One region of the Paenibacillus sp. AK121 genome, then DNA from elsewhere that is predicted to be linked to it. Evidence: riboswitches for the same ligand, from Rfam matches in the RefSeq annotation. Region 1 holds a riboswitch; the other holds the start of a gene.

Evidence for each region. Region 1 has a riboswitch for cobalamin ahead of KSP24_RS04145 (ABC transporter substrate-binding protein). Riboswitches for the same ligand answer to the same signal wherever they lie in the genome.
Region 2: linked by a shared signal. The riboswitch ahead of KSP24_RS08775 (ABC transporter substrate-binding protein) and the one ahead of KSP24_RS04145 (ABC transporter substrate-binding protein) in region 1 are both predicted to bind cobalamin.

Annotation. Positions count from the first base shown of each region.
Region 1 covers NZ_JAHPJM010000002.1:184,682-192,628, reverse strand. The annotation lists gene KSP24_RS04165 (ABC transporter ATP-binding protein) at 1-689, opposite strand, end outside; gene KSP24_RS04160 (ATP-binding cassette domain-containing protein) at 686-1,591, opposite strand; gene nikC (nickel transporter permease) at 1,591-2,406, opposite strand; gene nikB (nickel ABC transporter permease) at 2,421-3,350, opposite strand; gene KSP24_RS04145 (ABC transporter substrate-binding protein) at 3,366-4,949, opposite strand; cobalamin riboswitch at 5,169-5,372, opposite strand; gene KSP24_RS04140 (nucleobase:cation symporter-2 family protein) at 5,978-7,285, opposite strand; gene KSP24_RS04135 (xanthine phosphoribosyltransferase) at 7,279-7,896, opposite strand.
Region 2 covers NZ_JAHPJM010000004.1:8,565-16,511, reverse strand. The annotation lists gene KSP24_RS08805 (DMT family transporter) at 1-107, shown strand, start outside; gene KSP24_RS08800 (Cof-type HAD-IIB family hydrolase) at 245-1,045, opposite strand; gene lplA (lipoate--protein ligase) at 1,207-2,208, opposite strand; gene cobD (threonine-phosphate decarboxylase CobD) at 2,367-3,467, shown strand; gene cbiB (adenosylcobinamide-phosphate synthase CbiB) at 3,457-4,428, shown strand; gene KSP24_RS08780 (histidine phosphatase family protein) at 4,443-5,195, shown strand; cobalamin riboswitch at 5,292-5,506, shown strand; gene KSP24_RS08775 (ABC transporter substrate-binding protein) at 5,715-6,722, shown strand; gene KSP24_RS08770 (FecCD family ABC transporter permease) at 6,719-7,765, shown strand; gene KSP24_RS08765 (ABC transporter ATP-binding protein) at 7,762-7,947, shown strand, end outside.

The sequences.
Region 1 (7,947 bases):
TGAACCATGACGGCAACACGATCACAGAACGTACGGGTGGACTGAAGATCATGAGTGATAAAAAGATAGGACAGCTGGCGTTCGAGTTGCATTCTTTTGAGCATGTCTAGCACGGAAGACTGGGTTGTCGTATCCAGATTGGCGACCGATTCATCGAACAGGATGATTTCTGGTTCAACCGCCAACGCCCGAGCAATGCACACCCGCTGTTTTTGTCCACCGCTTAGCTGTGCAGGGTATTTTCCCAGACTGTCAGCCTCCAACCCTACCGATTCCAGTAAGGAAAGGCAGATATCCAGCGCCCTTACCTTTCGCTTAGGAAAATAGTTACGGATCGGCTCCATCAAAATATCTTGAATGGTCATACGGGGATGCAGTGAAGAGGCCGAGTCCTGCGCAACCAACTGGATTCGTTTGTACAGATGAATATCCTTCATCCTTCTAGTATGTATGGGCCGGTGATCCAGCCAGATTTCCCCCGAGGTCAACGACTCCAGCCCCAGAATACACTGTGCCAGCGTACTTTTGCCACTTCCGCTTTCTCCAACCAATCCAAGGCATTCTCCCTGTCGTAATTCCAGACTCACTTTCTGTATAGCCTGCTGCTCACTCTGTCTCGTGTTGAACCAGCCTTTTCTCCGTCTGCGGACAGGGTAAGCTTTGGTGACGTTCTTCAATTCCAGTATCACGGTTGCATCCTTCCTTCCGGGGTCATCTCCAGCACCCGATCTGCTATGCGGCTTATCCCCTGACGATCATGTGAAATTAACAAAATCGTGAGATCGAAATCTTCCCTCAACTGTAGAAGCAAGGCCAGAACCTTGTCGCGGTTAATAACATCCAGCGCTGTAGTAGGCTCGTCGGCAATAAAGAGGCGCGGACCAGAGCTTAACATTGCAGCCAGCAGTACCCTTTGGCACATACCTCCGCTTAGTTCAAAAGGATATGATGACAGAATATGCTCAGGATCGGCAAAACCGACCTTGCGGAGCAGAGAACACAAATAGGATTCCTGCCCTGGAATAGTACGGCCTCCAGCCAGCTCTGTGACACGATTTAGCATCAGCCGCATCCGTGACAGCACACCCTGGGGCTGCGATGCAGTGTGGGACGGGGCAGCATCAGCTTGCCCCAGCTCCTTCTGGGCGCGCATCAGGCGCCCCCCGTTCAGTCTAAGCGTATCCGTCAGCTGGGCACGGACGGTACGGATCGGATTCAGCCCGCTCAGCGATTGCTGAATGAGCAGGGCAATTTCCCCACGGCGCAGTCTTTGCCAGCGCTGTTCATGGAACGGGATAATGTCTTCCCCGTTATAGTAGATGCACCCTTGCGTAACACCAACACCTGGGTCCAGCATACCCGCGATTGCGTGTGCGGTCAGGCTTTTGCCGCATCCACTTGGCCCAGTCAAGGCTACAATTTCCCCTGGGTAGACGGAAAAGTTCACATCCCGTAATAGCGGTTTGCTTTCGCTTCCGCTGGCTCTTACACCTGTACGGCAAATCTCCAAATGTTCCACGTGTAACAACGGTTTTTGCATGTATGCTTGCTCTATCGTGTCCTTTCGCCCCGTGACTGGTCGCTCCCCCATTATTTTGCCGCCTCCTTTTCCGAAAAATGATCACCCAGAAGCTGGCAGGCAAGCACAAATAGCATAATCGCCAAACCCGGGAAGATCATAACATGCGGAGCCACCTGAAAATACGAGGTTGCATCATGCAGCATCACACCCCACTCTGGCTTGGGCGGCTGTACACCCAGTCCAAGAAAGGAGAGCCCAGCGATCATTAACACCACGCGTCCGATATCCCATACCGTATAAACCAACAATTGCGGCCATACTTGTGGCAATACATAACGCCTTAGTATGCGCACGTGTGAATTACCGAACAAACGGGCATACCGTACATAGTCCTCCTGGCAAGCTTTTTGAACCAAACTACGGATATAGCGGACATAGCCCGCCCACCGTACCGCAATAATCGCTAGAGTCATGTTGACAAAACCCGGCCCCAAAATACCCACAATCGCTACCGTTAAAATAATATCAGGAAAAGCCAGTACGCCGTCGATTCCCCGCATAATCAACTGATCCACGCGCCCTCGCACATAACCAATGAGCAAGCCTGTGGGCAGACTGATACACAGCGTAGCTACCGTAATCGCACAAGCGATTAGCACACTCGTCCGAATCCCGTAAATGAGCCGTGACAGCACATCCCGACCCAGATGATCCGTACCAAAAGGATATTTCCGACTGGGTGGTGCCAAACGGTTCAGAAGATCCACATGCAGAGGATCATGAGGGGCAGCCCATGGAGCCAGCAATCCGAGCAGCACAATCAGGCCAAACAGTGCGCCCCCTGTCAGCAAGCTTCCTCTAAAGGAAAGCCGTATCTTTTTCATTTTCAGCTTCCCCCTTAACGCAAACGCAGCCTTGGATCTATCACCGTCTGGACCACATCCACCAAACACTGAACACCTACAATTAAAAATGCGGCAAACATAACATATCCCTGAATCACCGGGTAATCCCGCTGCGTAATTGCATCTATAAAATACTTGCCCAACCCTGGCCATGAAAAAATGGTCTCTACGATGACGTTACCTGCCAGCATAAATGATAGATTCGTACCTAACAGCGTAATCATTGGCAGAACGGCATGTTTAAATAGCTCAAAAAAGAGAATATGCATACGGGAAAAACCGCGAGCCCTCGCTGCCTTCACAAAATTGCGGTCACTCAGCTCCAGCATTTGAGCGCGCAATACACGAGCTTGCACCGTTCCCAATCCTGCACCAAGCGTCAGCGCTGGGAGTACTAAATGTGTCCAGTCCTCCCTTCCCATGGATGGGAGCCAGCCCAAGCGAACGGAAAATAGATAGATTAGCAGAAAACCAAGCCAAAAAGAAGGGATCGACGATCCTAGCAAAGCGAACAGCCTGCCCAGACGATCTAGTGGACCGCTGACTTTTAGCGAGGCAGCCAGCCCCATCCCAAGCGTAAGCACCGTCATGACGGCAAAGCCCGCCAAAGCTAGCTCCACCGTAGCGGGCAGTCTGCTCCACAGTTCGTTTAGCACCGACTCCTTGGACACATATGAGGTTCCCCAATGTCCCGTGAACACATCCCGCAGCCAGTTCACATATTGAATATGAAGCGGCTCATTCAAGCCCAGTTCGTTTCGCAGCGCGGTCAGCGCCTCCCCAGAAGCAGGAACATTATGCGCGGTGAGCAAAATGAGGGCAGGGTCACCAGGGGCCAGCCTCATCAGTACAAAAGTCAGCGTGGATACAACGAATACAATGATGGGCAGCTGCGCCACACGTTCCAGTATAAAACGAATCATAGGATACGTAGCTCGTTATTCCGCAATATCGGATTGCGCTGTAATGTAGTAATACTCGATCGGATGCGGCGTAAAGCCCTCTACCCCTTTTTTCACGCCAAACACATTGTCAGGGTGTACAATGAACGACTGCGGCAAGTCTGTATTGATAATATCCAGTGCTTGCAGTGTTACCGCATTACGCTGTGTGGTATCCTTTGCCAACTTCAGGCTGTGAAGAATATCCTCCAGCGGTTTGGAAGCATAACGGCTTACATTAGCTTCACTTGTAGAGGAGTAGAACATGTCCATAAAATACTGCGGTTCCCCTGTATGGGCCGTGAGCATGCTGTACATAGCAAAATCCCAATCGTTTTTGGTCAACGCCTCGTCGATATTTTCCACCTTGCGAATCTTGACCTGGATTCCCTCATTCAGCAACTGGCTCTGAATAACCTCAGCCATGACGGATAGCTCCGGACGCTGAGGGAAGGTCAGCAGCGTAACCTCGAATGGCTTGCCCTGCTTGGACCATGTGCCTTGGGCATCCTTTTGCCAGCCATCCTTCGTCAACAACTGCTCTGCCGTTCCGTTCAATGCTTTGCGCTCAATCTTACCGAAGGGAAGGATACTCGGAAACGGGCTGCTTGCTTCCGTACCGAAGCCCCTCATGACGGCGCTCACAATGGATGCGCGCGGAATCAGACTGTCCACCACCTTACGGTTGGTCGCATCCTTGAACACAGACGATTCCATGTTGTACACAATCATATGGGTACGCAAGGACGGAGCCGACAGCACTTGTAGCTTGTCGTTCTTTTTTAATACCTCTGCGTTATCTACCGGAATATCCGTCGCTACATCCACCTCACCGGATTGCAACGCCATCAGGCGCGAATTACCGTCCGTAATGAATTTCATCGTTGCTTCAGCCAGTCGTGCCTTTTCGCCCCAATATCCGTCATAACGCTCTACGACCAAGGATTGATCCTTGTTAAAGGCTTTGATTTTAAAAGCACCTGTCATCGCAGGGTAGCTCTGCTCATCTTTCATGGATGCCACATCCAGCACGATTGTTGACGGATCAGCCAGATTGGATGCCAGCGCTGCATTCGGCTGGTTTGTCGTGATTTTCAGCGTCAGCGGGCCATTTACATCAATGGACTTCACATCCAGTAAATCCTTCGCCAGGTGACTTTTCTCGATAGAGCGCAGCAAAGATGCTTTTACACTTGCTGCATCCATACTCTTTCCATCATGAAAAGTGACCTTACCCTGCAAGCTGAACGTCCACACGTTAGGACTGTCATGCTTCCATTCCTTGGCAAGCCAAGCCACAGGCTCCAACTTTTCATTCAAACGAATGAGTGTCTCACCGGCACCGGAACGCATCACATCCCAGCTATTGTCTCCATGCGGATCGACGCCTGACGGTTTCCACGTATACGCCATCACCAGCTTTTTACCTGCTGGAGTCTGTTGTGCAGGCGTATTCTCACCCTTGCCTGAGCTATCCTCCGTCTTTGTGGCTGTGCCGCATCCCGAAAGAGCCATAACTGCCATCAGCAGCAACAATCCTGTACATATGAACCATGAACGCCTATTACGATTGCCTATCATCCCACATGTCCTCCTCTATCTTGTAAAATATCGTATAAACCTAACGCAAAACGCGAAAAAAGCATTCCCAACCACTTGACCAGCAGTCAGAAATGCTTTCATTATAAAATGTCAAAACTCACCTCAAAGCCAACTCCAAAAACATAGAAGGGATCAGATCGGTTTCAGACATTCCGTATGCAGCACGCCTAACCACCTCCCCAGCATCCCGTGGGTCTGACAGTGATGTCAAAACAGGCAGGTCTCCTGACTCCAGGCTTATCTTTCAGGCCTTCCCGGTTCCTCACAGTTCCAGTGGCTATTCTGAAAGCTCCAGCAGTACCCTGCTGATGCCTGTATACAGTGGCGGGTCCGTGTCGGAATCTACCGAACTTCCCTTTTAAGTGAACACGCTCAACAACTATCTACATCGTCTCAACAAAACCTCGTATATAGAGTTGTCCGGCTCACACCTGTTTTCTTCCTTTATTCCTTTTTATTACGAATTAGGATTATCTTATTTTGTTGCTACTGGCTTGTCAATAAATGCGGCACAATAATTTAAATTTGAACGATCCCGCAAAGATCAAGACTGTCACTATTCATTGCATGCACGCAATTCACGTGCTAAAATTAGGTATAGAGATATCCACCGTATCCGTATACTAAAAAGAGCCTTCGTCGCGCCAACGGCAAAGACTCCTAGGATTTGAAAGGCTGTGGATCACCACGGCGCGCTAAATGCTTAGCTAAACCCACCGTTAGGCGCCTAACCTAATCAAGCGGTGGGTTTTCGCTTGTTCCGAAATTTCCGACGCAGCCAGCGATAAAGTTTACGAATACTAAACACCAGGCTTAGTAACGTAACCATCCAACGCAACACATCGTAGCACGACACAAGTGTGACCATCGGCTTCACCCCCTTTCGGGAAGCTGCACCGTGGTCCGAAAACATCCACCACTATAATCCGCTCTGGGTAACCCTATGCCAAACAGCCGGAAAAGAGGCTACACCCTCTCTCCGGCTGTTTTGGTTTATTTGCTATTCATCAAACCTTCTGTGGAACCTCCGAGACATTTACGCCTTTGACCGATTCACCCTGTTTTCTTGCCAAAACGATGTTCAAGACAATTGCCGTAATCGAGCCCGATACAATACCATTTTGCAGCAGCATTTTGGCAAAGCTAGGCAGTTGGTCAAACATTTGCGGCAGAACAGCTGAGCCTAGGCCTACAGCAATACTGCATGCTGCGATCAGCAGATTGCTTTCCTTCCGCAGATCTACTTCTGACAAAATAGACATACCTGATGCAGCAACCGAACCAAACATGACGATCATTGCCCCGCCCAGCACAGCGTTAGGAATCACTGTCGTCAAGGCAGCCAGCTTAGGCAGCAAACCGAGAACGACCATGATGCCGCCCGCAGCAAAAATAACGTTACGCGATTTGACGCGAGTTAGCGAGATCAGACCCACATTTTGCGAGAAGGCTGTGTAAGGGAACGCATTAAATATACCGCCCAGCATAATCGCAAGTCCCTCCGAACGAAGTCCATTGACGATTTGCTTTTGTTCCACCTTCTGATCAATCGCTTTACCTACTGCCAGATAAACCCCCGTAGACTCGACCATGCTGACAATATTGACGATAATCATCGTGCATACCGCTATAATGCTGAATTCTGGCTTACCAAAATAAAACGGCTGCGCAATACTCACCCATGAAGCATCCGCTACGGGAGCAAAGTGCACCATTCCCATCGCATAGGCGACTACAGTACCTGCAAACAGACCAATAAGTACGGAAATCGAGCGTAAAAAGCCCTTAGCTACTCGATTGACAAGCAGAATAACCAGTAGTGTAACCAGTGCCAGCAGCAAATTACGCGGCTGTCCAAAATCCGCGCTGCCCTGACCACCCGCTACATTGTTCATCGCCACCGGAATAAGGGATAGACCGATAATCGTAACGACCGAGCCGGTAACCACTGTTGGGAAAAAGCGTAACAGTTTGCCATATAGCGGTGCCGCAAGCACCACAAATATACCGGACAAAATGATGGCACCGTACGCTGTCGCCAGATTTGAGGTCGAAGCAATTGCGATAATGGGTCCTACTGCCGTAAACGTACAGCCCAAAATGACAGGCAATCTACTTCCAAAAAAGCGTGTGCCCATAATCTGTAATAATGTAGCAATCCCGCAAGTGAATAAATCAGCAGCCACTAGATAGGCCATCTGGGCTGGCGTCAGGTGAAGTGCTCCCCCTACAATCAGAGGAACAGCAATGGCTCCGGCGTACATCGCCATGACATGCTGGAAGCCCAGCGCAAATAATTTTTGTTTACTTAACATCCCACATTCTCCTTAACGGGAGGAATCACCATGCCAGCTTCCTCTATAAAATGGACTTCGCCCGGTGCCATGGAAGCGATACGCGCAAGAGAACGTACGGCAATGCCCCTTTGCTCCAACAACCCGCGGCCTTCCTGAAAGCTCTTTTCAATTACACAGCCGACTCCGGCCAGTTCCGCTCCTGCTTCCTTCACAATATCCGTAAGTCCGACCAAAGCTGCACCAGTAGCCAAGAAATCATCCACGATCAGTACATGGTCGCTAGCATCGAGATATTTTTGGGAAATGCTCACCTGATAGGTTTCCTGCCGAGTGAATGAATGAACCTCTGCGAAGTATACCTGTTCATTCAGCGTGATCGCCTTCTTCTTCTTCGCATAAATGAACGGTACCCCCAAGGCAATAGCAGTAGCCATCGCAAATTGAATACCACTAGCTTCAATGGTAAGTACCTTGGTAATCGGAGCACTGCCGAACAGGCGTGCGAACTCCTTGCCAATCTCCAATGCTAATGCTGTATCCACCTGATGATTCAAAAATGAATCTACCTTTAACACCGTATCGGATAAAATCTGTCCCTCTTGACGAATACGTTCTTCCAAAGCTTTCATTATGCGAATATCGCTCCTCTGTACTTTAAAATAGAATAAAACCTACGAAAA
Region 2 (7,947 bases), on a different contig from region 1:
GCTGGTGGACGCTGGCAGGAGTGCTGCTCATTGTGACCGGGTTGATGTGCATGAATAACGGAATTATCCGTCTGGTGAACAGACGTAAATTTCGCTCTGCTGCCTGATACTTTGAAGCGGTCAGTTATGATATGATCTGACAAAAAGAGCCTCCAAACTGCCGTATGTTAATGAACATGCGACGTTTGGAGGCTTTGTTGTTGAAATACTTTATATAAGTATTACGGAAATAGTCACTTTTTGCTTATTCAACATTGAGTACGAATTTGTCGATGGCGTGCTTAACACCGTCTTCATTATTGCTGCGAGTAATGTAATCAGCCAGCTTTTTCAAATCAGGAATCGCATTCTCCATCGCTATGCCGAGACCAGCACATTCCAGCATTTCATGGTCATTCCACGAGTCGCCGATCGCAATGGTCTCCGACAGATCACAGCCAAAATGGTTTGCAAGGAAGGCAAGGGCGTGGCCTTTAGTGCCTTCATGATGCATAATTTCCAGGAAATGAGGTTTGGATTTTGTAATATGCACCTCGTTGCCAAGCAGTTCGCGCAGTTCGGGAATTAATTCATCCAACACTTCTGGCTCGTCGATAATTAGCAATTTAGGAGCCGGTTGCTCTATAACTTTACTGAACACAGGCTCTACAAAATATTCCGTGTTGTTCAGCTCGGTGTAATCTTTAATTTTCTGATTATCTTCACGTGTGTACAATTTGTCATCTATATATGTTTGCAGATGCAGATTGCGTTCCACGCAAAATTCGTACAGACGACGTGCAGCCACGAGTGGAACATAACGCTCATACAGCACGTTTTCGTCGAGCAGGTTTTTAACCAAAGCTCCTTGGTACGTAATAATCGGTACATTCAACCCCGTCTGGCGTGCAATTTTGTGCGCGGAGGCATAAGCTCGTCCAGTAGCGAGAGTAACCACCACACCTTTAGCTACAGCAGCTTCCAATGCCTGTTGTGTCGCTGGAGTAACTTCTTTCTGGTCATTAATGAGAGTATCATCAATATCAATGGCAATTAATTTATACATATCGGTATCTCTCCTTTATCTCTATCATGGGGCAATATTAAAATTGTATCTTATAATATTCAAAATGACAATATTGCATTGAAAAAGGGACGACGCCCATAAGAGCCTGTCCCCTTATAACCACTGAAGTATTGGCTTGAAACCATGGAAAAAAGTAACGCTTAGTCTTCCAAAAATACAAGTCCAACAAAGTCGTCCAGCTCAATATTACCAAAGTAATGCTTCAAATCGAGAGATGATAAGGCTTGACGGACCTCACCTTCATCATAACGCTTGCCGCGCAGGATATTTTCAATATCAGCGACATCACCTACACCGAAGAAATCCCCGTAGATTTTAATATCACGGATGTAGCCTTCCTTCAGATCCATGCGGATATCTATAATACCGACCGGGAATTTACGTGTGTGCTTGATATTGCTCTCAGGGGATAGACCGTAGTTCCAATCCCACGACTGATAGCGTTCTTTGGAAATTTCATGGATTTTAGCCCAATCCTCATCGGTGAGCTTATATTGAGGCACCTGATCCAATTCTGAGCCAAAGATGGACCGCAGCAGTTCCTCGCGAAATTGTTCTATGGTCATTTCACGGTCCATCAGTTCGCTGATGTTAGCCACGCGACTACGGACGGATTTTGTGCTTTTGGATTTGAATTTCTCGGGATTGGCGTGCAGCGATGCAGCCACATTGTCTAGATTCAAATTGAACATCAATGTACCATGGCTGAACATACGTCCACGTGTGGCAAATTGAGCGTTTCCTGAAATTTTACGTTCTCCGACTTGCAGATCGTTGCGTCCAGTCATTTCGGCTTCTACTCCCATTTGGCGGAGGGCGTCAATCACAGGTTGCGTAAATTTGAGGAAATTATGAAAGGACTCCCCGTTATCCTTGGTAATGAAACTGAAATTTAAATTACCGAGATCATGATATACAGCCCCGCCGCCGGACAGGCGACGAACGACTTGAATATTGTTGTCTCTCACAAACTCAGCGTTGATTTCTTCAACGGTGTTTTGATGCTTGCCTATAATAATAGAAGGCTGATTAATGTAAAACAGCAGATAGCTGTCGTCCAGCGGTAGATGCTTGAGCGCGTATTCCTCAATAGCAAGATTAATAGCTGGATCGTGTATGCCCTGGTTGTCGATGAACAGCATGTCCATTCCTCCGTATATAACTGTGTAATTTATGTGTGCCTCCCTCTATTGTAACCCAAGTGAGCCATGTACAAAAGCTCATTTGCATTGACGGGACGCAAAAAGCAGCCTCATAATGGATCTAAATGATTGGAAACGGCCGGAAAGGATGAGAGGCAATGATAGAGGTTTACGGTCATGGCGGGGACAGGGAGACGGCTGCCGCGACATTTGGTGGAGCTGCTGCGGATTTTGTGGATTTTAGTGCGAATATTAATCCGCTCGGTCCGCCACCGGAGGTGCTTGAGGCGCTGCAAAGCTCATTGGACACGGTGATTCGCTATCCAGACCCTGGACACCGCCATTTTAAAAATATGCTGGCACGGCGGCTGCAGGTTCCACCGGAGGCTTTGAGCATCGGTAACGGCGCGGCTGAAAGCATGGCGCTCTTGCTATTAGGGCTGGCACCCAAGCGTGTGGGTACAGTGGAGCCGTGTTTTTCGGAATATGCCGAGCTGGCTGGCAAATTCGGAGCCGAGATCCATCGGGTATACGGGAAGGCTTCGCTTCAATGGAAGGCAGACGTGGAGGACATCCTTCAGCTCATGGAGCAGGTAGATGTATTGTTCCTTGGGCAGCCGAATAATCCAAACGGTGTGCAATATGGTGAGCAGGAGCTATATGAACTGGCAGAGGCGGCTGGCAGAACGGGTACCGTGTTGGTGGTGGATGAAGCCTTTATTGATTTTATCCCACTGGAACGGCAAATCTCATTATTGCCTGTGCTGGAACGCTATCCTCATGTGATTTTGATCCGATCGATGACCAAATTTTATGCCATTCCTGGCTTACGATTGGGCTATGCGATTGCTCATCCGGACTATATCCGGCAAATGACGGCCAAACAGGTGACCTGGAGCGTTAATGGACTGGCGTTGCTGGCTGGAGAGGCGTGTCTGAGAAGTGGGCAAGCTTATGAGCGCCGCACACAGGAACTGATTGCTACGGAGCGCAGTCGCTTACTGGCTGCCTTGGCGGAATGGGGCTGTGGTGTCGTTCCCGGCGAAGCCAATTACGTGCTAGCAAGGGCGCCGGGAACGTGGAGTGCATCGGCTATTCAGCAGGCGCTTGGACAACGCGGGATTCTTATACGTAGCTGTGCCATGTATCCTGGACTGTCAGCGAGCCATTTTCGAATTGCGGTTAAGGACGCCGAAGCCAACAATATGCTGCTGTCTGCACTGAGTGAAGTGCTGGAGGAGGAGCGGCGTGATCGTTAGCTTGGTTATCATGGCAGCCTATCTGCTGGACAGGCTAATCGGTGATCCGAGGTGGTTGCCGCATCCAGTCATCGGGATGGGACATGCCATTTCAGCATTGGAAAAAGCGATTCGCCGTAAGGTCCGCAGTGACCGAGGACTGAAACGTGCGGGCACACTGCTTCCATTTATTGTGGCTGGGGGTTCCTTTGTGCTTGCCTGGGGGCTGTTGCGTGTGCTTGCCTGGATTCACCCGTGGTTGTCTGTCGTCGTAGAAATTGTTCTGATTGCAACTACGATTGCTTCCAAAGGTCTAAAGGACGCAGGGATGGCAGTATACCGAGCGTTGCAGGCGAATGACCTGACTGCGGCACGTCGGGAGCTAGGCATGATTGTCGGAAGGGATACGCAGCAGCTTGACGAGCCCGAAATTGTGCGCGGTACCGTCGAAACGGTCGCTGAAAATATCGTGGACGCCATTATTTCCCCGCTTTTTTATGCCCTGATCGGGGGAGCACCCTTGGCACTGGCATATCGAGCCGTAAACACGCTCGATTCAATGGTTGGCTACAAAAATGAAAAGTACCTGCATTTAGGCTGGGCCTCGGCACGGCTGGATGATGTAGCTAACTACATTCCGGCTCGCATGACAGCAGTTATGCTAGTGATAGCGTCGTGGTTGTATCGGCTGGATGCTGCAAGAAGCTGGCGGACAATCAAGCGGGATGCCCGTCTGCATCCAAGCCCAAATAGCGGATTTCCCGAATCAGCGGTGGCAGGTGCCCTAGGGATTCGTCTCGGTGGCTATAATGTGTATCACGGCATACGCTCCTTTCGGGCATATATGGGCGAAGGGATACGACCGTTGGAGTCGAAGGATATCCGGCATACGATCCGGCTGATGTTCGCCGTATCCACTATGTTTGTAGGATTGTGTTTGATGGGAGCTGCAGGGTGTTTTGCCTTGGGATGGATGCAGTGAGGAGTGACACGATTTTGAAACAAGATACAGAAGGAAAAAGAGTGCGAGAAAGTGCACCAAGTCCGAACTCACAACAGGTTAGTAAGCCGAATGATGCTAAAGAAGATCTGCAGTGGGACATGGAGCTCGTGCTAGTTCGTCATGGCACGACCTTATGGAATAAGGAACGTCGATATCTGGGACATGCCGACTTGGGTTTGCTGTCGGGAGCAGAGCAGGAGTTAAAGACTTTACAGAAAAAATTGCAGGGACATTCCTTTGCTCGAATCTATTGCAGCGACTTGATGCGATGTCGCCAGACCTTGCAGATCATTTTGCCGGAGTCAGCATTGACGTCTGAATGTTCCCTCTCTGCTATGCCTCCTATCATGGAACCACGTCTGCGAGAACTTCACTTTGGTGAGTGGGATGGAAAAACGTATGACATGCTTAAGGATGTGGCGTTGTATCGCGCTTGGATTGATGAGCCGCAACAATTCACCCCACCTGGAGGAGAGCCTTGGATTCATTTTGTGAATCGTCTGCGTGAATTCCTAGACTCTCTGTTTGCGTGGCGCATTGCTTTGGAGGTTCAGCCAATGGAGTCGAATGCTGCGCCGCCCTCTGTTTTGATTGTCACGCATGGTGGTGTAATTCGTCAGTTGGCTTGTATGCTTATGCCTGGCCATGATTTTTGGAGTCTGAATCCGAAGCCGGGAGAAGCATTTAGGATTCAGTTAAGGTTGACAGGACCGCACAATTGTATAGCAAGATTGCTTTCTCATTAGGTTAAACAAGGCGAATAAAGCGACTGTTTGGGTTGTAAGCTAACTCTTTTTAACCTATAATCATCAAGTAAAAGAACGGCTTGACTACCACTACATCAAATATCCAGCAGACGAGGTCGGCGCTATGTGAGGAACTTGCTTTCCTTTATTGCGTTGTTAAAAGGGAAGTCGGTGTGAGTCCGACACGGTCCCGCCACTGTAAATGGAAACATGCCCATTAGCCCTGTTTTATGTGCCGCCAGGCATATGAAAGAATATCAGGACATGCATTTTCCATAAGTCAGGATACCTGCCCGTCCGCCTGTCACCATAATCCTTCGAGGAAAGGATGACGTGTTCGCAGTGACTGTCCATGCGGAAAGAAGCTGCCCGCCTGCGCACGATCTGTGCTAACGTGACCCCTGTGTCCTGATATGAGGATGCGGGGGTTTTTGATAGGAAAAGAAGGCTGGAATGAGAAAATATCGGATGAAGTTCAAGTAACGCTCTTAACGATTTATGTATGAAGGGGTGCAAATCATGGCAGGAAAAAAAATAAAGGTATGGACTACAGGTCTATTGGCGCTGATATTGGCAGTTGGGCTGAGTGCATGTGGCGCGAATGGAAAAAATGCAGAAAATAAAGAGGGTCAAGCTTCTTCACAGCAGCCGGGACAGATCGTAACCGCACAAGAGCCTCCGGGTAAAACGGTTTACCCGCTAACGCTTAAGGATGCAACAGGACAGGAATTTACATTTAAAAAAGCACCGGACAAGATCGTTTCCGTCTCCCCGGCAGAAACCGAGGCGCTGTTCGCTATCGGACTGGATAAGGAAATTGTTGGTGTATCCGACTACTCTGATTACCCGGAGGCAGCTACGAAAAAGCCTAAAATGGGCGGTATTATGAAACCGAACGAAGAGGCGATCATTGCTGCGAACCCGGAAGTTGTTTTTGCAGGGATTTCACTTAGTGAACAGGCTACGACTAAGCTGCGTGACATGGGAATTATGATTTTTAAAACAGAACCGAAAACAGTTGAAGATGTCATAGCTAATATCGAATTGTATGGGAAAATCACCGATCATCAGAAAGAAGCGAGAGCGGTGACTGACAAGATGAGAGCAGATGTAGCAGAAGTGAAAGAAGGAGTTAAAAATATCGGCAAAGGGCAGAAGCTGCGGGTATACGTCGAGTTTTCACCAGGCTGGACAGTGGGTAAAGGCGAGTTTATGGACGAGCTGATTACATTAGCAGGTGGTGAAAATGTAGGTGCTACGCAGAAGGGGTGGTACCAAATCAGTGAGGAAAATATTATAGCTGCAAACCCTGACGTGATTTTGTACAGCAAAAGTGTGAAGGACGACAAAACGGGCCAGACCCTCGGCGATATCATTAAAGCTCGTAGTGGATGGGATCAAATATCCGCTGTTCGTAACCATCGTGTATTTGCCGTGGATGATAATTTGATCAGCCGTCCGGGGCCACGCGTAACGGAAGGGCTCAAGGAAGTGGCTAAGGGCGTGTACCCTGAAATTTTCAAATGAACCGTAGACTGATCGGTTTTGGGGGGACAGGTCTTGTCTTGCTGCTGCTGACGCTGCTACTCTGTCTTGGCATCGGCTCGGTCAGTCTTCCGGTCAGCCAGATCACAGGTATTTTGATCAACCACCTACCGTGGTTAGGTGATACGTTTACACCGGATTGGAATACATCCTCAGAGCAAATCATTTTAAAGGTCAGATTGCCACGGGTGTTACTGGGAATGTTGGTTGGAGCAGCGCTGGCGTTGGCGGGAGCCGGATTTCAGGGTGTGTTGCGTAATCCCTTGGCTGATCCGTATACCCTTGGGGTATCCTCGGGAGCTTCGGTCGGAGCAGCAGTACTGATTTATTGGGGGCTTCAATTTTCATTTGTGGGTATATGGACGCTTCCGCTAGTTGCATTTATAACCGGCATGCTGACGCTGTGGATGGTGTTGACGTTGGCGCGTGAAGGTGGGAAAATTCCGACCCAAAGCCTCATTTTATCAGGTGTGGTGATGCAATTTTTTGGGGGAGCCATTGTTTCTTTTCTGGCAGCCATGTCGAAGGAAACAGTCAATGAAATATTGTACTGGACGCTGGGAAGTCTCAGTCTGCGCGGTTGGTCATATACGGGAATTCTTTTACCTTACGTGATCGTTGGGCTGGTGTTTCTATGGAACCGGGCACGGGTGCTGAATATTCTGGCTTTGGGAGAACGTCAAGCGGCTCATATGGGGGTTCATGTAGATGCGACGAAGCTATCTGTCCTGATCATATCTACCTTGCTGACAGCTGCCGCTGTCTCGGTATGTGGAGTCATTGGCTTTGTTGGACTTGTTGTGCCTCATATCATTCGTCTGATGGCAGGTCCCGATTACCGGATGATTGTTCCGTTATCTGCACTGGGTGGAGCTATTTTTATGGCTTGGGCAGATACGGCGGCTCGCACGTTGTTGGCCCCAACAGAAATTCCTCTGGGCGTTATGACGGCCTTTGTTGGGGCACCGTTCTTCGCGTATCTCCTGTACCGGAACAAGAAGCTACGCAGGGGGGATCTGTTGTGACCAAACAAAGTGAATCACAGAAGGTGTATGATCGGGCGCTAGAGGTAGCAGGCCTGACCCGTGCTTATGGAGAGTTCCATGTGTTGAAGAATATTAGCTGGAACGTAGACGAAGGAGCTTGGTGGGGGATCATTGGTCCGAATGGGAGTGGAAAATCGACGTTGCTGCATCTGCTTTCTGGC